Regions from separate parts of the Xenorhabdus sp. Sc-CR9 genome, predicted to be linked through region 2. Evidence: riboswitches for the same ligand, from Rfam matches in the RefSeq annotation. Region 2 holds a riboswitch; each other region holds the start of a gene.

Region 1 (8,118 bases), on a different contig from region 2:
AACAGGCATATTCAACTTATTGCTCTCGGTGGTGCAGTAGGTACAGGGTTATTTTTAGGTATAGCTCAAACCATCAAAATGGCAGGGCCTTCAGTACTACTTGGGTATGCAATTGGCGGATTTATTGCATTCTTGATTATGCGCCAATTGGGTGAGATGGTCGTAGAGGAGCCAGTTGCAGGGTCATTTAGCCACTTTGCTTATAAATACTGGGGCGATTTTGCGGGTTTTTTATCGGGTTGGAATTATTGGGCAATGTTCATTCTGGTCGGAATGGCAGAACTGACGGCCGTAGGCATTTATATCCAATATTGGTGGCCGGAAATTCCGACATGGGTTTCCGCAGCAATATTTTTTGTGCTGATAAATCTTATTAATTTGATTAATGTTCGATTATACGGTGAAACTGAATTCTGGTTCTCTATCATTAAAGTTACTGCGATTATCGGCATGATTTTCTTTGGAAGCTATTTGCTGATCAGCGGTAGTGGTGGCCCACAGGCAAGTGTCACCAATTTATGGCAGCAGGGCGGTTTTATGCCTAATGGGGTTTCCGGCTTGATCATGGCGATGGCGGTAATCATGTTTTCGTTTGGTGGATTAGAAACGGTAGGGATCACTGCGGCAGAGGCGGAAAATCCTGAGGAAAATATTCCAAAAGCAACCAATCAAGTCGTTTATCGAATCCTACTGTTTTACATCGGCTCACTGGCTATTCTGCTTTCACTTTATCCTTGGGGGAATGTAGTCGAAGGTGGTAGCCCATTTGTTTTGATTTTCCATGATCTGGATAGCTTTTGGGTGGCGAATGTCCTGAATATAGTTGTATTAACGGCAGCATTATCTGTTTATAACAGTGGCGTATATTGTAATAGTCGGATGCTTTATGGTTTGGCTAAACAAGGCAACGCGCCTCGCATTCTGACAAAAGTGAATAAACGTAGTGTACCTGTTTTATCTATTGGGTTATCAGCGTTGGCAACATCAATGGGTGTACTGATTAACTATGTTATACCGGGTAAAGCGTTTGAGTTGTTGATGGCATTGGTGGTAACAACGCTGGTTATTAACTGGATTATGATTTGTCTTGCCCATCTGAAATTCCGCGCAGCTAAGAATAAGGAAGGCACTAAGACAAAATTCCGGGCATTGTGGTACCCGTTTGGAAACTACCTGTGTTTAGCGTTTCTGGCGTTCATTCTTGTTATTATTCTGATGATGCCATCAATTAGTATTTCAGTTATTTTAATGCCATTCTGGATTGGTGTATTATGGCTGGGTTACTTAGTAGCCAAAGCAAAGAAAAAGGCTGCTTAATTCTTAATCTATTTCAGCGTATTTTCAGCCGGGTATTATGCCCGGCTGATTATTCTTATCAGTATTCCTCCATTTTTAACCTAATCCTAAAGGTATTATACGTTTTATCATAGCTTAGTGACTCATAAGTAAGAGATTTGTCATATTATTAAGGATAAATTAAAACCACTTGATATGAATTATTTCATAGAAATAGTGTCATTAGTAGAACATATGGAGTGGCCAAATGACAAACTTCAGACTTTATAAATCTTATAAAGTCGTTTATCCATATATAGAGTAAAGACAAAAACATTATTATTTAATAATATTTAATAAATGATAAACAAAAAAGTAGTCTGGTTATATGCAAGATGATTATATTTTATGTTAATCAAGAGTTGAATAGAATTAGTGATAACTTTATAGTTATCGAAAATGGATTCTGGACCGTGATAACTCTCTGTTCTACTCTGCAATAGGCGCAAAAAACAGCATTATATATTAGGTTAATTAAAGTTGTTTCTTTAGGTTAAAATTTTATTTTTGTATATATTCATATGGTTAGGTTGATTAAAAATTGTTGGATAATTTCAAATAAGAATAGATGTTAATATTTTCAAATATGTGCGTTGGCTCCAGCACCTGAAAAAAATGGCTTGCGATTATATAAAGAGTATGTGATAAAACACATGGGTAAACGGAGTACAGTTCTGTTAATAAATAACAGCAACGAATACTAGTTTGTTTATTTTCATGTCAATCGGCGAATTAAGTGATTCAAAGGAAATTTTTGAAATGGCAAAAATCACTGGTACTGTGAAGTGGTTCAACGAGTCTAAAGGTTTTGGTTTTATTACTCCAGCTGATGGTAGCAAAGATGTATTTGTACATTTTTCTGCAATTATGAAAGATGGATTTAAAACTTTATCTGAAGGCCAGCAAGTTGAGTTTGAAATACAGGATGGTCCTAAAGGCCCTGCTGCCGCAAACGTCACAACTTTATAGTAATAAATTTATTTTGGTTGGTGTTTAACTTCTGACTAAATATATTTATCGTTATTTTAGTTTCATTATCTGACGATAATCTATTGCAAATATCACTCTATTGGGATACTAATAGAGTGATTTTTATTTTGGCTCGGGGCGTTCTTGATTGAACTGAGAAGTACCCGTATTACCTGATCTGGATAATGCCAGCGTAGGGAAGTCATGGTATCTTTTATTTTGATACCCACTTTTCTTTTGCTGGTGAATAGGAGTCACCATCATGAGAATTAACTCACTAACTATCGCAGGGACTGATCCCAGCGGTGGTGCCGGCATTCAAGCTGATTTAAAAACCTTTTCCGCACTTGGCGCTTACGGTACAACGGTCATAACCGCATTGGTTGCCCAAAATACAAGAGGAGTCCAATCGGTTTATGATATTGATCCTCTCTTTGTTTCTGCCCAGTTAGAATCCGTATTTTCAGATGTTAAAATAGACAGTGCTAAAATTGGCATGTTATCCAATGCGGCCAATATCGCTGTAGTTGCAGAATCATTACGCCGTTACCCAGTTTCCCATATTGTATTGGATACTGTCATGGTGGCAAAGAGTGGTGATCCTTTGCTATTACCAGAAGCCATTGCGGCAATGATAGAGCAACTACTACCAATCGTTTCTTTGATCACTCCTAATTTGCCCGAAGCAGCAGCCATACTGAAATGCAATCCTGCGGAGACAGAAAAGGAGATGCTACAGCAGGGAAGAGAATTACTTTCAATGGGATGTCAAGCGGTTTTACTGAAAGGCGGCCATTTGAACAATGAAGAAAGCCCGGATTGGCTTTTTACCCGTGAAGGAGAGTGGCGTTTTACCGCGCCCAGAGTGAATACCCGACATACTCATGGTACCGGTTGTACACTTTCTGCGGCACTTGCTGCATTACGCCCACGTTATTCCGATTGGCAAAGCACTTTACCTTCTGCAAAAGCATACTTGCAAAATGCGCTGGCACAAGCAGATACTCTTGACGTTGGTCAGGGGATTGGTCCTGTGCATCATTTTCATCAATGGTGGTGAATTAGAGAGATAGGATTGTCATTGAATAATGGGGATACTGGTATCCCCATTGTGAAATATACCTATCTCCTGAAATCCATTGGGTACCAAAAGTTTGATTAGGCGATAGTAATATTCGTATCGAGATAGACATCCTGAACGGAGTGAATTAACTCAACACCTTCTTTCATTGATTTCTTGAACGCTTTGCGGCCAAGGATCAATCCCATTCCTCCAGCCCGTTTATTGATAACTGCTGTGCGAACTGAATCACTCAGATCGTTATCTCCGGAAGCACCACCAGAGTTGATTAATCCAGCACGCCCCATGTAACAGTTAGCCAGTTGATAGCGAACCAGATCAATCGGATGCTCAGTAGTCAAATTGCTATAGACACGTTTATCAGTATGCCCAAACCCAATGGCTGTATAACCACCGTTGGTTTCTGCCATTTTTTGTTTAACGATATCGGCACCTATTGTTGCTGCCAGATGATTCGCCTGACCCGTTAAATCGGCACTGGTATGATAATCAACGCCATCCTTCTTGAACGCTGAATTACGTAGATAGGCCCATAACACGGTAACCATGCCTAACTCGTGAGCACGTTCGAAAGCAGCTGAAATTTCTTCTATTTGGCGACGTGATTCGGGAGAGCCATAATAAATAGTTGCCCCGACTGCGACTGCACCCATGTTAAATGCTTGCTCGACACTGGCATATAAAGTTTGGTCATATTGGGTTGGATAGGTCAATGCCTCGTTATGATTGAGCTTTACCAGAAACGGGATTTTATGGGCATAACGTCGAGAAACAGATGCGAGGACACCATAAGTTGAAGCAACACAGTTACAACCTGCCTCAATTGCCAATTCAACAATATTTTTAGGATCAAAATAAAGTGGATTGGCGGCAAAAGATGCACTGGCAGAATGCTCGACTCCTTGATCTACCGGTAAAATTGAGAGATAGCCTGTTCCGGCCAGACGACCATGATTTAGCAAGGTTTGCATGGAACGCAGGACAGTATTAGGTCGATTATTTTCAATCATTACTCGATCGACGAAATCTGTGCCCGGGAGATAGAGATTTTCTTGTGGAATGGTATTGCATTTGTGTTGCAATAAACTCTCTGCGTCTTTTCCTAATAACTTAGCGATATCAGTCATGATTAACTCCAGTTTGCAAAAGGCGCTACTGATTGTTGTTGATATTCAGATTAATAACAAGGCAAGTAGAAAGGGAAACAGCAGTGGATCGCTTCAGTTAATATAATAATTGCTAAAATCTGACCATTTTGCATCAAGGGAAAGTGAAATAATTTTTATCTGACAGAGTGAAAAATAAACCTTAACCTATTCTATAACTGAATAATTTGAGAGGTGCTTTCTTAAAATTTCCTTCATTAAACTGAATAAATATTAATGATATTTATTGTGATATGATTCCTTTGTTTATAATAAATAACGTTACTAAAAAATAATCAAAAAATAGCCAATGGCAGAGAGGATAATCATTAAATTAATTTATTTTTATGGGGCAGTGTTGGATTTTAACTTTTTGAAAGTTAAATATTTTATTTTTTATCGAATAAAAGAAAAGGCCAGCCCAAGGGAGATTGAGCTAGCCAAGGAGGTGGTTCCTAGTCTTACAGTAACACTTTTTTAGTTCTTCATTTTTCAGGGCTGATAATACGAGAAATAAAATAACATTGATGTGATCTGTTTCTAAAAAAGCAGAACAATTTCTTTAAAATCTTATTTCGAATTATTTCACTTGTAATTCTTATGAATAAGGTGTTCTGGTATTGCCACTTATCAATTTTCGAATAAGTAAGGCATATTTCAGTTCGATTTCTTCAGGAAAAGGGAGATAAACGATATGTCCGTCACCTGGAGCAATGTCTATTACCTGACCTTTCTTATTTATCATGGATTTTAACGTAAAGTTAATATTGCCCGATGGTGTCATAAGCTCCAGAGAATCGCCAACCAGAAACTTATTTTTCACGATAACTTCAGCTAATCCATTGACGCGGTTGCCAGTAAATTCTCCGACAAATTGCTGGGTGTCTGACACAGAATAACCGTATTCATAAGTTTGGTACGCATCGTGAGTATGGCGGCGTAGAAAACCTTCTGTATAGCCACGGTGTGCCAGACCTTCTAATGTGGTCATCAACGTTGGATCGAAAGGTTTTCCGGCAACGGCATCATCAATGGCCCGACGATATACCTGAGCAGTTCGGGCACAATAATAGAAAGATTTTGTGCGACCTTCGATTTTCAGTGAATGGACACCCATTTCTGTCAATCTTTCTACATGCTCAATAGCGCGTAAATCCTTGGAGTTCATGATGTAAGTACCATGTTCATCTTCAAAGGCAGACATATATTCACCAGGGCGTTTGGCTTCTTCGATCATGAATACTTTGTCAGTTGGTGCACCCTGACCTAATGTTGGCCCGATATTTTTGACAGGAACAGGGTCGTGCACATGTACAATGTTACCGACTGTATCTTCCTTACCTTCCTGCACATTGTATTCCCAGCGGCAGGCATTAGTGCATGTTCCCTGATTGGGATCGCGTTTGTTGATGTAACCTGATAACAAACAGCGACCAGAATAAGCCATACAAAGTGCGCCGTGGACAAAAACCTCAAGTTCCATATCAGGCACTTGTTGGCGAATTTCTGTAATTTCTTCCAGAGAAAGCTCGCGGGAGAGAATGACACGAGTCAGTCCCATTTGCTTCCAGAATTTGACGGTGGCCCAGTTAACCGCATTGGCTTGAACGGAAAGATGAATATCTATTTCAGGAAACGCTTCGCGCACCATCATAATCAGACCGGGATCGGACATAATTAGGGCATCTGGTTCCATTTCTACGACCGGTTTCAAATCACGGATAAATGTTTTTAATTTTGCATTGTGTGGTGCAATATTAACAACCACATAAAAACGTTTGCCCAATGAATGCGCTTCTTTAATGCCTTGAGCCAGCGTTTCATGGTTAAATTCATTGTTACGGACACGCAGACTATAGCGGGGCTGCCCGGCATAAATAGCATCTGCGCCGTAGGCGAACGCGTAACGCATGTTTTTCAAGGAGCCGGCAGGAGAAAGTAATTCTGGAGTAAACATAATATTAACGTTCTCGGTCTGAGTTCAAGTCAGTCCTTACCCTGTTATTATCATTACTAAGGATAAGGTTAAAGGGACAGGGATTTTAGCGCCTATTCCTGCATTAGCACAAATATATTCTTGTCACCTGATGGGAGAGGAAAGGTGTTTTCTTTTTGTATTGAATGTCCTTTTTCAGACTGGTTTCATTGGCATAAGATGCACTGACACCAATAACCTGATGATTATGTGCTTATATTTTGCAAAATGCGCTTGCTATTTTTTGAATCCTCTTTAATTACAATCGCCGGAATTGGATTCTATACGGTGTTATTGCAATGACGTATTATTCAGAAATAAATGCACGTTGTTTCAATCTCATAATAATCTGACCCATATTTTCTTCATTAGGAGTTCCATCATGCCAGCAGCCATTTGGGTTTTAGCCATAGCAACTTTTGGAATTGCAACAACGGAATTTATTGTTGCTGGCTTACTGCCTGAAATTGCAACTGAATTTAGTATTACCATACCAACCGCGGGATATATGGTGACCAGTTATGCGCTTGGCGTATTTGTTGGCGCGCCTGTTTTGATTATCTTGGGAGGGCATATAGAAAGAAAAAAAATGCTTTCTCTGCTAATGGTATTGTTCATTATCGGAAATGCACTGACCACGTTATCCCCGACATTTTATCTGGCAATTGTTGGTCGTATAGTTGCTTCTCTTACCCATGGGGCTTTTATGGGGATAGGCGCTATTATTGCTTCGGAACTGGTAGCAAAAAATAAAAAAACAATGGCAATCGCATTTATGTTCAGTGGCATGACTCTGGCCAATTTAGTCGGAGTACCTCTTGGAACATGGATAGGGAAGGTGGTTTCTTGGCGTGTGACTTTTGCAATCATTACGGCTATTGGTGTTATCTCATTACTGGGTATTTTAACGTTATTACCTAAGTTTAATCAGGAAAAACCCGCCAGTATCAAAAAGGAATTACTGGCTTTTACTCATATCCGCGTCTTGCTCGCCATGGGGATCACTATTCTGGGCCCAGCTGCATTTTTTACCACGGTGACTTATATCGCCCCTTTGATGGTCAATATTGCTGGATTCTCTGAAGGTGCAATTACATGGCTTCTTGTGGTATTAGGGTCAGGGTTCTTCGTTGGCAACATTGTTGGTGGCAGACTTGCTGATAAGGCAATGATGCCTTTGTTGTATTGGACTTTGGGATTACAAGCCCTCGTCTTGTTTATTTTTTGGTTGTATGGTGATAGTCAGTTCATTGCTTGTTTGAGTCTGTTTCTCATGGCTGCATTTGGCTTTGCCACAGTATCTCCTATTCAGCGTTTGGTGATGGAAAAAGCACAGGAAGTCAGCGCTGCTAATCTTGTTTCCTCAGTTAATATTGGCTTTTTTAATTTGGGGAATGCCGTCGGCGCATGGTTGGGAGGTGTCATTATTGCATCCAATTATGGTTATACCACCCTCAATTTGGCGGGTGGGCTGTTAGCTTCCATGGCGCTGATACTGGCTGTTATTTCTGGCTTCCTTGAGCGTAGGTGAAACTGAACCCGCGTGCTAAAGAAGGTGTGAATATTGTCACATCAAACGGCATATCTCGGCTTCCCAACGATAACCCAGTCCA
Region 2 (8,118 bases):
AGTTAAAATAAAGCCTTGTTCGACGTGATTTATCTGCATGATCTTTCTGTTTAAGCGTTATCAGCCAGAACCCGTATTACCAAAGAGGGTTTCAACTATAGCATTTCGAATGGTTATTTATACAGTATTTTTTGAAGGGCCAACAGGTAAAAATTGATCATTAAGAAGCACTTTAGCATCGCACCTCAGTACCTTTTGTAATTATTCTTAATTGGCTATACCCATTGGATTTCAAGATGCAGCGCGACGGCAAGGAGCGAATCCCCTGAAGCATAGATAACTATGTGACCGGGGTGAGTGAGCGCAGCCAACAAAGCTGCAACTTGAAAGACGACAGGTATACTATGATTAATGATTTTTTATGGAGAAATAAATATTAATTTCACTTGGTAAATATTGATGAATAACTCTAATAGACTGAGTCAAACAGATATCAAAGCTTTACTGTTATTTATAGTTTTTATGCTGCTTTATTTGTTACCCGGTATTTATGGACATAATCCGTGGAAACAAGATGAAAATTATAGTTTTGGTATTATTCAAACGATGTATGAAACCGGAAATTGGTTGGTAACAATCAATGCTGGACAACCTTTTATGGAAAAGCCTCCACTATATTATTGGACGGCAACGACATTTATACATCTATTATCGCCCTGGCTTCCAATGCATGATGCTGCCAGAACTGCTTCTTTATTATTTTCTATAATCAATTTTTCCTTTTTCATTTTTCTTGCCCGCCGTGTATTTGATGTCAAAAACTTTACCGATAGTCGGATATGGATTGCTTTTGCCCTGTATGCCAGTGCGCCCGGACTGGTTCGCCATAGCCACGATATGTTTACTGATATCTCATTGGTAGCGGGAACAGTTATCGGTTTATATGGTTTGCTGGGATTAATTAAAAAGGAAAAAATAGTCTATTCCTGTTTATGGTTGATTATTGGTACAGTGACGACCCTATTATCAAAAGGGATTTTCATTCCAGGACTATTATGGATATGCCTTATTCTGGCCCCTGTTTTTCTTAAATTTTGCAGAACTAAACAATATTGGCTGAATGCTATATCGTCAGGGATTATTGCACTGGTTTTAATCTTACCGTGGCCAGTTATGTTATTTCTTGAATATCCTGATTTATTTAAAGTCTGGTTTTGGGATAACAACATTGGTCGTTTCTTAGGTTTCTCTGTTGAAGATCTTGGTGCCAGAGGTAATTTGACGACTATCCCCGAAGCAGTACTGTTTTTTGCTCTCCCGTCAGGCATATTGGCTTTGATTTTTATATTAAAAAATCCAATTAACGCTTTGTTAGACGAGCATTATTTCCTTTGTACGGCATTTTCTGTTTTAGGTGTTGTTTTATTACAAATATCAGCTTCCGGGCGCGCTTTATACTTATTGCCCTTTATTGCACCAATGGCAATATTAGCCACAGAGATTTTTATTAAACTACCGGAAAGAATCTATAAATATTTCAGTGTATTTTCTACTACTCTCTGGTCTTTTCTCATCGTATTCTTATGGTGCTGCTATTTCTTATCGCTTTCCGGCGATGATAAACATGGGTTGGAGCCATTAGGCAGATGGTTACCCATGAGCTATCAGATGCACTTTTCAGGATTAATATTTGGCATAGCGTTTTTGATAACCATCGTATGGATAGCTAAGAATAAGTTACTTGCTCAATTGCCTGCTTTACGTGCCGCTCAAAATTGGGTATTGGGTATTGCCGTCGTTTGGGGATTGGTATTTACATTATTTGTCGGCTGGATTGATTATTCCAAAAGTTATAAACAGGTATTTCTTGATCTCAAGCAGCAATTAGCCGGAGTCTATCAAGATAGCCAATGTATGGCGTCATATAATATCGGTGAATCCGAAGCGCCAATGCTTTATTACTATGCCCATATTCTGCTTCATAAACAAAAGACTTTTGAGACGCCTGAACAATGTGGATGGTTGATGGTTTTATCCGAAGAGATTGATCCCGCGCCAGAGGGAATGGAATTATTCTGGCATGGTCATAGACCAGATGAAGATCGTGAGAATTTAGTTGTGTACAGGAAAGTGGGATTAGGTGATATAAAAAACGGAAATTGGCGCGTGACATTCGAGTTTATTGATGGCGACGCATATATTGTTAACTATGAGGATTATCATTAATGAAGATGTTTAACCCCGCTCATCCAGGCGAAATTATTGCGGACTCTTTGGAAGAGTTAGGTTTGAGTATCCGTGATCTTGCTCGGGCATTGGATGTTGCCCCTTCTACAGCTCAGCGTTTGGTGACGTGTAAAGCAGCCATCACGCCAGAGATGGCCGTGAGGTTGTCCAAGGTTCTTGGTAGCAGTCCTCGACTGTGGTTAAAGTTGCAGGAGACATATAGCCTTGATAAGGCGGAGAAAGTGGTTGATATTTCAAAATTAACCCCTCTATTTAAGCCTGAAGCTTTATCTCATACTTAATGAAAATTAGTTAGGCGACACTAAATCGCCTAACAACATCAATATTGTTAAGCGGGGTATTAGGGATAGCCTCAGGACTCGGAAAATATAGCACCTTGCGTCAGTTGTTATTGTCGTAGTGGCCTGAATTCTAAATGGCGGTTACATACAATAATAAACAGGGTCTAAATATTGGTGATACCCAAAATCACTGCCTCTTTTGCCTCACCACTTACCAACCTCTCAGTCTTCCCATCATAATGAATTTTTCCGTCCACAATCAGCAAAGAACGCGGAGCGATTTTCGCTGCGTCATCAAGATTATGGGACACCATAAGTAAAGTAATTTGGCGTTCACAGCATATTTGATCCAGCAATTCCAGCATCTCATTGCGCAAAGCAGGATCGAGCGCTGAAAATGGTTCATCCAGTAATAAAATCGGTTGATGGCGGACTAAACAACGAGCCAGTGCCGCCCGTTGGCGCTGTCCGCCAGAAAGCTGGGACGGCAGGCGAGATAAATACGCCTCCAGCGATACCTGAGAGGCAATTTGCTGGAGTGTTTTCTTTTGCTCTGCATTCAACCGCAACCCAGGATGCAATCCTAAACCAATATTTTGCTCAATGGTCAAATGGGAAAACAGGTTATTTTCCTGAAACAGCATGGAAACAGGCCGCTTGGAAGGCGGTGTATTTGTGTGATTTTTGCTATCCATCCAGATATTGCCTTGCTCTGGAAATTGGAAGCCCGCAATTAAACTTAACAATGTGCTTTTGCCCGCTCCACTTGGGCCGAGGATCGCAATGCGCTCTCCAGCTTTAATGTCTACATCAAAATGCATAGCAAGGTGTTTATAGGTGTAAGTGACATTTTCGAGTTTAATCATGGCGTCGGCCCGGTAAGCGTTCAATGACAGTGAACAAAATAAAACAGAGAAGCAGCAACAGGAATGCGGTCACGGCACCATCCTGATTGCGATAGGCTCCAATTTGTTGATACAGGTAATAAGGCAAAGTACGGAAATCTTCGCTTGCAAATAACGCGACAATACCGAAATCGCCAATTGATAGAACACAGGCGAAAGCCAACGCTTGTGCTAATGGAATTTTCAGCGCCTTGAACTCAATCCAGCGTAGGCGCTGAATACCTTGAATATTGAGTGAACGGCACAGAGGGTTGTAGCGTTCCGCCAGATCATGCATCGGATTTTCCAAAACTTTCAAAGCATAAGGGATTGCCATCAGTGCATTGGTCAGAATGACCAATCCGTAAGGTGATTGAGGCAATCCAAAAGTTGTGTTCAGCAGAAGAAAAAAACCTGTGGCAAGAACAATTCCCGGCATGGCAAGGATCAACAAGCCGCTGGTTTCTATCGCTTGTCCCCAACGGGAAAAGTGGCGTAAGCGTAATTCCCTGCTGCTCCATAGCAACATCATGGTCAGTATTACACACAGCAGCCCCGCTCCCAGTGCGATAATGACCGAAGTTGTAAAGGCTTGCCATAAAGCAGGCTGGCGTAAAACATCAAAAATACCGCTGTTTAAACCATCCACAATAACTGCCAGCAAAGGGGGGAGTAGAAGCAACAAAGCCAGACTAATCAGCAGGCCATCAAATAATTTCCGCAACCATGAATCCTGTGGATTGCGCCATTGTTGTTGATGACCATAACCCACTGATAGAGCGCCTTTGAGTTTTTGGCTGATCAGTACCAAGCCAACGCAGCAAAATAGTTGAATCAGTGCAAGCAAAGCCGCATGTGTAAGATCGTAGTCATAGCTAAGAGCCTGGTAAATCGCCAGTTCAATAGTTGTTGCCGCAGGGCCTCCCCCTAAAGCGAGAACGGTAGCAAAGCTGGCAAAACACAGCATGAAAATCAGTGCGCCTGTTGGTAAAAGTTGGCGGCGCAGATAAGGCCATTCAATAAAACGAAAATGTTGCCATTCATTCATACCAAGCTGGGCTGAAAGTTGCCGCTGTTCAATTGCGATACTTTCCAGCGATTGCAGCAGCAGGCGTGTTGCCATCGGCATATTGAAGAAAATATGAGCCAGCAAGATCCCTTGTAATCCATAAGGTGTAAAACGATATTCAATACCTAACCATTGGAAAATATTTGCCAACCAGCCTGTTTGACCATAAACGGTAAGGATACCAAACAAAGCGACCAAAACCGGCAGGATCAATGTCATTGCGCATAAGCGCAGAAAGAGAGCCTTACCGGGAAAATGGCGGCGGTAAAGTGATCTTGCAAGGAAAATGGCGGGGGTCACCGATAATACGGCGGATAAAAATGCTTGCCAGAAAGTGAATCGAATGACATGCCAGAGATAACGGTCATTCAAGAATTCCTGCCAATTACTTTCAGGCGCATTGAACCACAGCGCCCCAAATGCAGACAAGGCAACGATAATCAATAAACCGGAGGCAATGACCCCCGGTAATAACCAGCCTGCTATTAGCGGCTTACAGCGCTTTGCCATGTACGTATCCATTTTGTACGGTATTTTGCCACTTCATCTGCGTTGAATTGCAGAGAGTTCTCAGGAACAGGAAGTTGTTTGAAAACGTCAGGCAACGGAATATCAATCACAGGATACATCCATTGAGTTGTTGGAATGACTTGCTGAAATGCTGGAGAAATCATGAAATTCATGAATCTCTGTGCTAATTCAGGTTGCTTACTTGAGGCTAACTGGGCTGCTACTTCAATTTGTAAATAGTGGCCTTCCTTGAAGATAGCCGCTGCATAATTATCTTTTTTCTCTGAAATGATGTGATAACCCGGAGATGTGGTATAGCTCAGTACCATATCGCCCTCACCTTTCAGAAACAGGCCATAGGCTTCACTCCAGCCTTTCGTGACGGTGAGTGTCTTTTTGGCAACTTTTTGCCATTCCTGTGCCGCTTTGTCACCATAGAGATCTTGCATCCAGAGCAGGAACCCCAAGCCCGGAGTACTGGTGCGAGGGTCTTGGTAAATAATCTTCCAATTCTGGTGGTCATTGATTAATTCATCCATACTTTTGGGTGGATGAGGTAAGGTATTCTTGTTGTAAATAAAGGCGAAATAACCGTAATCATAAGGAATGAACGTATTATTATTCCATGAAATGGGTAATTTCAGTTTTGAAGTATCGATATGGCTTGGTGTGAACAATCCGGTTTGTTGAGCCGCTTGAATCAGATTGTTATCCAATCCCAGAACGATATCCGCTGATGTTTTTTTGCCTTCCATCCGCAAACGGTTCAGTAAGGAGACCCCATCTTCCAGAGCGATGAGTTTCAGTTCACAATTGCACCCTGTTTCAAAAGCTTTTTTAATGGCAGGCCCCGGTCCCCATTCAGAGGCAAATGAGTCATAAGTATACACTGTCAGCGTAGGCTTTACTTGAGCCGTCTGAGCAAAAACACTGGCAGAAATCGAGAGAGTACTAATGGCAATAAAGCGGGAAAATAATTTCTTAAACACTTTGCTCTCCTGTCGTTATTAACAATGGTTATTAGAAGATTGGCAAAGGATCTGAGAAGGAGCTAAATGAAAATTACTTATTTTAATCAATTATTAGCATCCCAAATCCCTACGCCGGTACTAACCGGTTCAGGTCCGACGGGTTTGTTCTCAGCAGCAATATTTTGCAACAACTGCACCCCGTTGAGATGGCCGTATTGTAGAGACTTCGGCCGGGTCTGCAAAGTCCAATCATAGAGGTTTACCGCTTGAGATGAGTGTGAAACAATTAGTTATCTTTTCAAATTCGTTTTATCGAGAGGTAGTCTGGTGATCGATGATGATGGCTACCGCCCGAATGTAGGAATTGTAATTTGTAATCGCCAAGGTCAGGTTCTATGGGCTCGCCGCTATGGACAGCATTCTTGGCAGTTTCCTCAGGGGGGGATAAATCCAGGGGAATCACCAGAGCAAGCAATGTATCGCGAGTTGTTTGAAGAAGTTGGTTTAAATCGCAGAGATGTCCGGGTTCTTGCCTCGACCCGGAGCTGGTTGCGTTACAAATTACCCAAGCGTTTGGTGCGTTGGGATACAAAGCCCGTCTGTATTGGGCAAAAGCAACGTTGGTTTTTATTACAGTTGTTGTGTAATGAAGCTGATATTAATGTGCAGCGCAGTAATACGCCGGAGTTTGATGGCTGGCGTTGGGTTAGTTACTGGTATCCTGTCCGGCAAGTGGTTTCTTTTAAACGGGATGTATATCGCCGCGTGATGAAAGAATTCTCTTCCATTGTGATGCCAATGCAGGAACCTGCTTCACAGCTCTATTCGCCTTATTTATATCGTCGCAGAAGAAATTAGGTAACAGTTTATGCTCATGCGCTTACGAGAAATTGTTGAAAAGGTTGCGATGGCAGCCAATTTATCTGAAGCGCTTGAGCTACTGGTCAATGAAACCTGTCTGGCAATGAATACGGATGTTTGCTCTATCTATCTGGCAGATCATCAACGTCAGTGTTATTACCTGATGGCAACCAGAGGGCTGAGAAAACCAAAAGGGCGTTCGGTCAGTTTAGCTTTCAATGAAGGTGTTGTGGGTGAAGTCGGGCGTTTGTCTGAATTAATTAATCTTTCTGATGTTCGTGACCATCCCAGTTTTAAATATATCCCCCAAGTGAAAGAAGAAAGTCTGCGGGCTTTTTTAGGTGTCCCGATTATTTATCGCCGCCAGTTGCAGGGGATATTGGTTGTTCAGCAACATGAACGGCGCCTGTTTGATGAAAGTGAAGAATCTTTCATGGTAACACTGGCAATGCAGCTTGCTGTTATTCTCGCTCAGGCGCAGGCAAAAGGGATATTTGGTCAGTACCGCCAGAGTCGTATTAAAGCACTGGCCATTTCCAATGGCATCGTCATGTCCCAAGGGTGGCAAGACCGCTCACAACCTTTGCTGGAGCAGGTATCTGAGGCATCAACCTTGGATTATCAATCTGAACGTCTGAGATTAATTCGTGCTCTGGAAGAATCAACTGCGGAGTGCCGTCGAATCAGCAAGCGTTTCACCTCTAGCTCGCAGAAAGAAAGTGCTGCCATTTTCGATCTCTATTCTCATTTATTAAATGACCCCCAACTCAAGCAAGATCTGTTTTATTCAGTTGATAATGGTTTTGTCGCTGAATGGGCAGTCAAAACTGTGATTGAAAAATACGCCGGGCAATTTGCCAGCCTGCAAGATCCCTACATGCGGGAGAGGGCATCTGATCTGCGTGCTCTTGGACAACGGGTATTGTTTCATCTGAATGATTCTTTCACTGATGCCACTCAGTGGCCGGAGCATTTTATCCTGGTTGCCGATGAACTCAGTGCCAATTTGTTGGCTGAGATGCCACAGGAACAATTGACCGGGGTGATTGTGCGTGATGGCGCAACGCATTCCCATTCCGCTATTCTGGTTCGTGCGATGGGGCTTCCCGCTATCATGGGGGCAGATATACAACCTGAGTTGTTGCACAATCGGACGCTAATCCTTGATGGTTATCGCGGTGAGATTTTTATTGAGCCAGAGCCGTTGATTGTCCAGGAGTATCAGCAAATAATTGAAGAAGAACAGGTTCTCAGTAAATTAGCTGAATGTGAGCAGCAACAGCAGGCACAGCTTAAAAGCGGAGAACAAGTGCTTGTGCAACTCAACGCAGGGCTTAGTTTAAAATATGAGCAGC
Region 3 (8,118 bases), on a different contig from region 2:
TTCGGCGTACTCTTCTTGTGCCAATGGCTGGACTTCCATTGAGACTGAACTGAAATGGCGATGTATCAAGGGAAGATAGCGGCGAAAATAATCCATGCCAACTTTGTTTTGATGCTCTCCTGTTACCAGCAAGATGTGCTCAAATCCCAGTTTCTTCAGTGCCAGACATTCCGCCTCAATTTCCTGTTCATCCAGCGTCTTGCGTTTAATGTGATTACTCATGGAGAAACCACAATAGGTACAGTCGTTGGCACACAGGTTGGAAAGGTAGAGTGGGATAAAAAATCCCACGGTATTACCAAAACGCTGGCGGGTGAGTTGCTGCGCACGCTGGGCGAGCGGCTCAAGATACGGCAGAGCAGCGGGGGAAAGCAGTGCCATAAAATCATCCAGAGTCAGACGGTCGCTATTTAGTGCGCGTTTAACATTCTGTGATGTTTTACTGTTGATGCTCAGGGTGATGTCATCCCAATCCAATTGTTCCCAGCGCCGGCGAAAAGTGGCGGATTTCATAATGCCCCCAGAAAATCAGTCAGCGGGCTGGAAGCTTCAGCGTGAGATTTCTGGCTTGCTACACCCGCCTGATGTGACAGTTCGCCGGCTTCAATGGCGGTTTTGAACGCCAATGCCATTTTTACCGGATTGCGGGCAACTGCAATCGCGGTATTGACCAGCACCGCATCCGCGCCCATTTCGATGGCGGCCAGCGCATGGCTCGGCGCCCCGATACCTGCATCAACAACGACGGGAACGTTAGCCTGTTCGATGATGATTTGCAGAAAGTCGCGGGTCAGCAAGCCCTTATTTGAGCCGATAGGTGCCCCCAATGGCATGACAGCAGCACAGCCAACCTCTTCCAGCCGACGGCACAGGACGGGATCCGCACCACAATAAGGCAGGACGATAAACCCTTCTTTCACTAATTGTTCAGCCGCTTTCAGCGTTTCAATCGGATCGGGCAGCAGGTATTTGACATCGGGGTGGATCTCCAGTTTTACCCAGTTGGTTCCCAATGCTTCCCGCGCGAGATGAGCGGCGAATATCGCCTCTTCTGCGGTTTTTGCGCCAGAAGTATTGGGGAGCAGCTTAACACCCAACTGTTGCAGCGGCGCGAGAATGCCATCTTCATTGCCATGAAGATCGATTCGTTTCATCGCCATTGTTACTAATTGACTGCCAGAAGCGCGGATCGATTCGATCATTAATTCTGCATTCGAGAATTTGCCGGTTCCGGTAAACAGGCGGGAGTGAAAGTGAGAATCAGCAATCTTTAACATAATTAGACTCCAACAATATTCGCTACATTAACCACCGGCAATGGCCTGAAACAGCAGGATACTGTCCCCGTCATTAACCTGATGGGTATGCCATTCTGAACGCGGGATAATGGCCTGGTTGATGGCTAAGGCGATACCTGATTGAGTGCGTTGTATATGTTCAAGCAACTGTCTGATTGTGACGGGCGCACTGAGTGTGATCGGTTGATCGTTAACGATAATATTCATGCGATTTCTTTTCCTGTCTCATTTTTGCCGCTATTCGCGTTTTCAGGCTCATTTTTTGCAATAGTGGCTTGTTGGGCAACCGCTCGGCAAATCGGGCACTGTGATGACCGGGTAAGCTGTAACGTACCCCAGCTCTGTTGTTTGCCATCAAATAACCGGAGTTTTCCGTTTAAGGGAGAGGGAAGGCCAGCCAGCATCTTGATGGCTTCTAATGCTTGCAATGCGCCGATCACACCAACGATGGGACCTAATACTCCGGCTGTCCGACAATTGCGTTGCGGTTCTTCCTGATCGGGATAAAGGCAGGTATAGCAGCCGTACTGATAAGGAGGGGAGAGAACCAACAGTTGCCCGCTGAAACCGATGGCACTGCCGCTGATAAGTGGTTTGTTTTCTGCAACGCAAGCGGCATTGATGGCATGGCGGGTTGCCATGTTGTCGCAACAATCCAGTACTAAATCTGCTTTCCTGACCGCGTTCAACAAAGATTCATTATCTTGCCTTTTGGTCAGTTCTGTTACCGTGATCAGTGGGTTCAGGCCTGTTAGTTGTTTTACTGCCAACTTTGCTTTATTTGCGGGAATATCACCTGTGCGATAGAGGATCTGGCGTTGCAGATTGGAAATATGCAATTGGTCATCATCCGCAAGATAAAGAGTTCCGACTCCCGCTGCTGCGAGATAGAGTGCTGCAGGTGAGCCTAATCCACCGAGGCCAACAATCAGTACCTTGCTGATTTTTAGTTTTTCCTGACCTTCAGGGCCAATGTCTTCCAGTAATAATTGGCGACTGTAACGCATAAATTCTTGATCGTTTAACATAAAAGCCCCCGATCCTGACCTTCAACTAAATGAAGTAAACTGGCTGTTACCTGCCGCCAGTCTTTCGCTTTTGTAATGGCACTGACCAGTGCCACGCCACCGACATCGGTTGCAACAACATCCGGTACGCGTTCCAGTGAGATGCCGCCAATGGCAACGGTAGGGTATTCCGGTGTTATTTCCACTTGATGTTTGAGTGCGTCAAGTCCCTGTGGTGATGAAAGCATCTCTTTCGTGGTGGTAGGGAAAATATGCCCCAGTGCGATATAAGAAGGACGCAGGGCTTTTGCCCGCGCCAGTTCCTGTTGGTCATGGGTGGAAATACCCAGACGCAATCCCGCTTGCCGGATGGCATTGAGATCAGCGATATCCAGATCTTCTTGTCCCAAATGAACGCCATAGGCTTGGTGTTTAATAGCTAAGCGCCAGTAATCGTTAATGAACAAACGGGCGTTGTAGTGGCGGCCAAGTGTTATGGCAGTTTGAATATCTTTCTCTACCTGCTTTTCTGGTTGATCCTTGATACGCAGTTGCAGGGTTCTGACGCCTGCTTTCAGTAAGCGCTCAATCCATATCAGGGAATCCACGACAGGATAAAGCCCCAAGCGTTGTGCTGTCGGAGCAAAAGGAGCTGATAGATGTGTTGATGTGTCAGGCTGACTTTTCATGGGGCACCTCATCTGCGCTGTGATAAAGTTCACTGCCACGGGTGCGAAATTCTTCCGACATATGTTCCATTCCTGCTTCCTGTTCTAGTTTTGCTGCATAATCGCGTACATCTTGCGTAATTTTCATGGAGCAGAATTTTGGCCCGCACATAGAACAGAAATGGGCGACTTTGCCGGATTCTTGCGGCAGGGTTTCATCGTGATAGGCGCGGGCGGTATCAGGGTCAAGTGCCAGATTGAATTGATCTTCCCAGCGGAATTCAAAACGTGCTTTTGACATGGCATTGTCACGGATTTGAGCACCGGGATGGCCTTTGGCAAGATCAGCGGCATGGGCCGCGATTTTGTAAGTGATCAACCCCTGCTTCACATCTTCTTTATTGGGTAAGCCGAGATGTTCTTTGGGGGTGACGTAACACAGCATGGCACAGCCAAACCAACCGATCATGGCAGCCCCGATGCCGGAAGTGAAATGGTCATAACCGGGGGCGATATCGGTTGTCAGTGGCCCTAAGGTATAGAATGGCGCTTCGTGGCAATGCTCCAGCTCTTCCGTCATATTACGGCGGATTAACTGCATCGGGATATGCCCCGGCCCTTCGATCATGACTTGAACATCGTATTCCCATGCGATTTTGGTCAGCTCGCCGAGCGTGTGCAGTTCTGAAAATTGTGCTTCGTCGTTGGCATCTTGAATTGACCCAGGGCGCAGTCCATCCCCCAAAGAAAGGGAAACGTCATAGGCGGCGCAGAGTTCACAGATTTCCCGAAAGTGAGTATAGAGGAAGTTTTCCTGATGATGGGAAAGACACCATTTCGCCATGATGGAACCACCACGGGAAACAATGCCTGTCAGCCGTTTGGCGGTCATTGGAACATAGCGCAGCAATACACCGGCATGAATGGTGAAATAATCAACTCCTTGCTCGGCTTGCTCCAATAAAGTGTCGCGGAACATTTCCCATGTCAGGTTTTCCGCTATTCCGTTAACTTTTTCCAGTGCCTGATAAATCGGGACAGTGCCGATAGGAACCGGACTGTTGCGCAGTATCCATTCGCGGGTTTCGTGGATATAGCGTCCGGTGGAGAGATCCATCACGGTATCTGCGCCCCAGCGGGTAGACCAAATCAGTTTTTCCACCTCTTCTTCGATGGACGAAGTCACGGAGGAGTTACCGATGTTGGCATTTACTTTAACCAGGAAATTGCGGCCGATAATCATTGGCTCGGATTCTGGGTGGTTAATATTGGCGGGGATAATCGCGCGACCAGCCGCCACTTCCTGACGAACAAATTCTGGTGTGATGTTTTCCGGTAAATTGGCACCGAAATTTTGTCCCGGATGTTGTTGGCGGAGCACTTCACTGTGAATGCGTTCACGCCCCATATTTTCGCGCAGTGCGATAAATTCCATTTCTGGTGTGATGATGCCTTGGCGCGCATAGTGCAATTGGGTGACGCGCTTTCCTTGCTTGGCTTTCAGCGGATGCGGGCGATGGCGACAACGCAGGTGATCAAGCCCTGCGTCTGCGAGGCGTTGTTGGGTAAAGTCGGAGCTAAGAGTGGAAACGGGTTCAATATCATTGCGTTCGTCGATCCACGATTGGCGGATTTTGTGCAATCCCGTTTGTATATCCAGTACGGAAGTAGGATCGCCATAAGGGCCTGAGGTGTCATAAACCGGAACTGGTTCGTTTTCCTCAAATTGGGGATTCTCTTTGGTGCCGCCGGTGAGTGTAGAGGAAAGTTGGATCTCACGCATCGGAACTTGGATATCAGGGCGTAAGCCTTCAAGATAAATACGTTTTGAATTGGGAAAAGCCACCCCTTGAACGGTGTTGATAAACGTCTGTGCGGCATCTCGTTGAGCCTTGCGCGGCCTTGCCTGATGGGGTTTTGGCGAAATATCAGCTGTTGGGATAATGGTATTTGAAATAGCGGTATTATTGGACTTAGACATAGCAAATTCCTGACTGTGTTATCACCTGTCTCATTGCTGGTCAGGCTTAAGTTGAGAAAATTGCTTGTCTGGAGCTCGCAGGGAGTAATGGTTTGTAGCTGAACATGGTTTGTACACGATGCTGTCATAGGTGTACGTAATAATCAGCGAGGTGATTACTCTTGTTCCCTTCGCGGGTATTAGCCCGATCAGGTTCTGCGGATCCCGAATAAACGGTCTCAGCCTGTGTCCATCGTGGTATACGCTGAACGCTAGGCACTCCGACAAGAAAAACACCCCAGAGTATAAAGGGGATTATAAAAACTACAACCTTTAACTGTAACCTTTTAGTATGACTCTAAAGTCCAGTTCAATTGCGTCCATCCGTGAATTTCGGCTTCCAATTGCAAACGAGGGTCTGCATTGATGGTAAAAACTTCGTCAGCAAATAAACACATTGGTAAATCATTTATAGAGTCTGTGTAGAATGAAATATGCTGCGGAGATAAATTCTGTTCTGATAGCCATTGCTGCAAGCGGGTGACTTTTCCTTCGCGGAAAGTGAGGGTTCCCAGAACATTACCGGTATAGCAACCCTCTTCCATTACCATATCGATCCCCATTACGGTTTGGACACCGAATGCAGCTGCAATTTTCTTTACCACGAAAGAGACGGTGGCGGAAATAATAATGATGGGAATGTCTTGCTGCCGGTAAGTATCCAGTTGTTTTTGGGCTGCGGGATAGATGAGTGGTTTGATTTTTGTTTCTACAAAATCAGTTAGCCAGATATCTACTTGTTCTTGGGAGATTTTGTGCAGTGCCTGCATGCTGAATGCCAGATATTTGTGCATATCCAGCTTACCTGCACAGTAGTCAGCTATCATTTTCTGGTCTGCCTCAAGAAAACGGGGATCAGTAATGATATTTTTCTCCCATAGATATTGTGTCCATAACCGGCCGGAATCTTTGCAAATTAATGTTTCATCTAAATCAAATACGGCAATTCTCTGTGACATGGTTGATATTCCTCAATTTAATTTAATGTATTTTTATTTATTTAATTCGGATCGTATACCTGCAAATTTTCAATTTGTAGAGCAGTCAACAAAAATGACACTTGAAAGACGAAGAGTATAAATGAGTATTAATTAGGGTGGCTAATAGAGCAGATTGCAGACGGAAGATAATGAAAAGAGTATGCTGAATTTGGACAAAATGCCATGAAGACAATCGTACAACTCATGATGGAATAGATGATGATACAGCAAAAATTGACAGGTACAGAACAGGGCTGGTGGATTGTCAGTCTTGAGAATCAAGTCTGGCTACCACAGGGGGAATTACCAACAGGGACTGCCCGCGAATGGTCATTGCAGAACCACATGGCGCAGCCCATCGGAGAATGGTTGGGGGATACAGTGTGGCTGATCCGCCATAAAATGGCTTCAGATATGTCTTCTCACCGCTTATTTGTTGATCGGGAAACCAAATTATTTCAATTGGTAGGGCGTGCTGTGCAATTGGCTGAGTTTTATCGTTCACATCATTATTGTGGTTACTGTGGTCATGAAATGAAGCATAGTCAACATGAATGGGCCTGTTTGTGCAATCACTGTCAGGAATGTTATTACCCACAAATTGCTCCCAGTATTATTGTTGGCATTCGTCGTGATGACCATATTTTGTTGGCACAGCACCAGCGTAGCCGAAATGGTATTCATACTGTGCTTGCTGGGTTTGTGGAAATCGGTGAAACGTTGGAAGAAGCGGTGCATCGCGAAGTGATGGAAGAGAGTGGAATTAAAATCCGTAACTTGCGATATGTCGCTTCTCAACCATGGCCTTTCCCGAACTCCTTGATGGTAGGATTTTTGGCCGATTATGATAGTGGTGAAATTACAATTGATCCCGTTGAACTTATCAGCGCAGACTGGTATCGCTACGATAACCTTCCTTTGATCCCTCCTTCTGATACGATTTCCCGTCGTTTAATTGAAGATACGGTTGCGTTATGTCGCCAGCAGTCATGTTAATTACTCAATGAGTTGAGAAAGGCCTTTTAAAAACATGTTCGGATCTGCAAGGGGATAACCGGCAACGGCTAATACAACTGTGACTGTATATCCCCTTCATTTTAAAACCCATAAGGTATGGCAATATACCTTATTCTTTTTGTTCCTTTAGGCCCCGGTTTTCTAGCATAGGCTCAATACTTGGTGGCTTACCGCGGAAGTCGATATACAGCTTTTCCAGGTCTTCACTATTGCCACGTGACAGCACCTTATCGCGGAAACGTTGGCCATTCTCTGGCGTCAATCCTCCGTGTTCGGTAAACCAGGCAAAGGCATCGTCTGCCAGCATTTCTGTCCACAAATAAGCGTAATAGCCGGCAGCATAGCCGCCACCCCAAATGTGTTTGAAATAGCTGGAACGATAGCGCGGGGGCACGTAGCTGAGAGCGATATTGTCTTGTTGCAGAGACGCCCCTTCAAATTTATCTACATCCTTCTGTGGCTGATCAGCGGCCAGCATATGCCAGTGCATGTCCAACAATGCGGCTGACAGCAGCTCGGTCATGAGGTAACCTTTGTTGAATTTGTCAGCCTTATTGATCTTATCCACCAACGCCTGTGGCATGGCTTCACCGGTTTGGTAATGCTTGGCGTAATGGGCAAATACCTTTGGATCACGCGCCCAGTACTCATTAAGTTGTGAGGGAAATTCCACAAAATCACGGGCGGTATTGGTACCGGACAGGCTCGGATATTTCTGATCGGCAAACATGCCGTGCAAGGTATGCCCAAATTCATGGAACAGGATAATCACTTCATCATACGACAATAGTGCGGGCTGGCCCGGCGCAGGTTTGGTAAAGTTGGTGACGTTGTAAATCACCGGTTTGGTTCCAATGAGCTTTGACTGACCGACAAAATTATTCATCCAAGCTCCACCCCCTTTATTGTCACGTTTGAAGTTATCGGTATAAAACAACGCCAACGGCTTCCCGTCTTTATCGAAAACTTCATACACGCGGACATCGGGTTGATAAACCGGAATATCTTTACGTTCTTTAAAAGTGATGCCATACAGCAGATTAGCAGCATAGAATACGCCATTGTTCAGAACGTTATTCAGCTCGAAATACGGCTTAATCTGTGACTCATCCAAATCATATTTTGCTT

Evidence for each region. Region 2 has a riboswitch for thiamine pyrophosphate ahead of thiB (thiamine ABC transporter substrate binding subunit). Riboswitches for the same ligand answer to the same signal wherever they lie in the genome.
Region 1: linked by a shared signal. The riboswitch ahead of thiD (bifunctional hydroxymethylpyrimidine kinase/phosphomethylpyrimidine kinase) and the one ahead of thiB (thiamine ABC transporter substrate binding subunit) in region 2 are both predicted to bind thiamine pyrophosphate.
Region 3: linked by a shared signal. The riboswitch ahead of thiC (phosphomethylpyrimidine synthase ThiC) and the one ahead of thiB (thiamine ABC transporter substrate binding subunit) in region 2 are both predicted to bind thiamine pyrophosphate.

The regions. Positions count from the first base shown of each region.
Region 1 is NZ_CAWQTY010000109.1:79,830-87,947, reverse strand. Features, by position in the region: gene AACQ81_RS05390 (amino acid permease) at 1-1,317, shown strand, start outside; gene cspE (transcription antiterminator/RNA stability regulator CspE) at 2,095-2,304, shown strand; TPP riboswitch at 2,429-2,521, shown strand; gene thiD (bifunctional hydroxymethylpyrimidine kinase/phosphomethylpyrimidine kinase) at 2,564-3,364, shown strand; gene fbaB (class I fructose-bisphosphate aldolase) at 3,463-4,512, opposite strand; gene trhP (prephenate-dependent tRNA uridine(34) hydroxylase TrhP) at 5,129-6,487, opposite strand; gene AACQ81_RS05365 (MFS transporter) at 6,888-8,036, shown strand; gene baeR (two-component system response regulator BaeR) at 8,073-8,118, opposite strand, start outside.
Region 2 is NZ_CAWQTY010000097.1:7,330-15,447, reverse strand. Features, by position in the region: gene AACQ81_RS04510 (DNA polymerase II) at 1-39, opposite strand, end outside; gene AACQ81_RS04505 (hypothetical protein) at 400-2,166, shown strand; gene AACQ81_RS04500 (HigA family addiction module antitoxin) at 2,166-2,468, shown strand; gene thiQ (thiamine ABC transporter ATP-binding protein ThiQ) at 2,633-3,334, opposite strand; gene thiP (thiamine/thiamine pyrophosphate ABC transporter permease ThiP) at 3,327-4,931, opposite strand; gene thiB (thiamine ABC transporter substrate binding subunit) at 4,907-5,920, opposite strand; TPP riboswitch at 6,009-6,113, opposite strand; gene rppH (RNA pyrophosphohydrolase) at 6,230-6,760, shown strand; gene ptsP (phosphoenolpyruvate--protein phosphotransferase) at 6,771-8,118, shown strand, end outside.
Region 3 is NZ_CAWQTY010000159.1:36,650-44,767, forward strand. Features, by position in the region: gene thiH (2-iminoacetate synthase ThiH) at 1-513, opposite strand, end outside; gene AACQ81_RS07220 (thiazole synthase) at 510-1,277, opposite strand; gene thiS (sulfur carrier protein ThiS) at 1,305-1,505, opposite strand; gene AACQ81_RS07230 (HesA/MoeB/ThiF family protein) at 1,502-2,326, opposite strand; gene thiE (thiamine phosphate synthase) at 2,320-2,994, opposite strand; gene thiC (phosphomethylpyrimidine synthase ThiC) at 2,978-4,954, opposite strand; TPP riboswitch at 5,103-5,227, opposite strand; gene AACQ81_RS07245 (HAD family hydrolase) at 5,281-5,952, opposite strand; gene nudC (NAD(+) diphosphatase) at 6,193-6,969, shown strand; gene dcp (peptidyl-dipeptidase Dcp) at 7,100-8,118, opposite strand, start outside.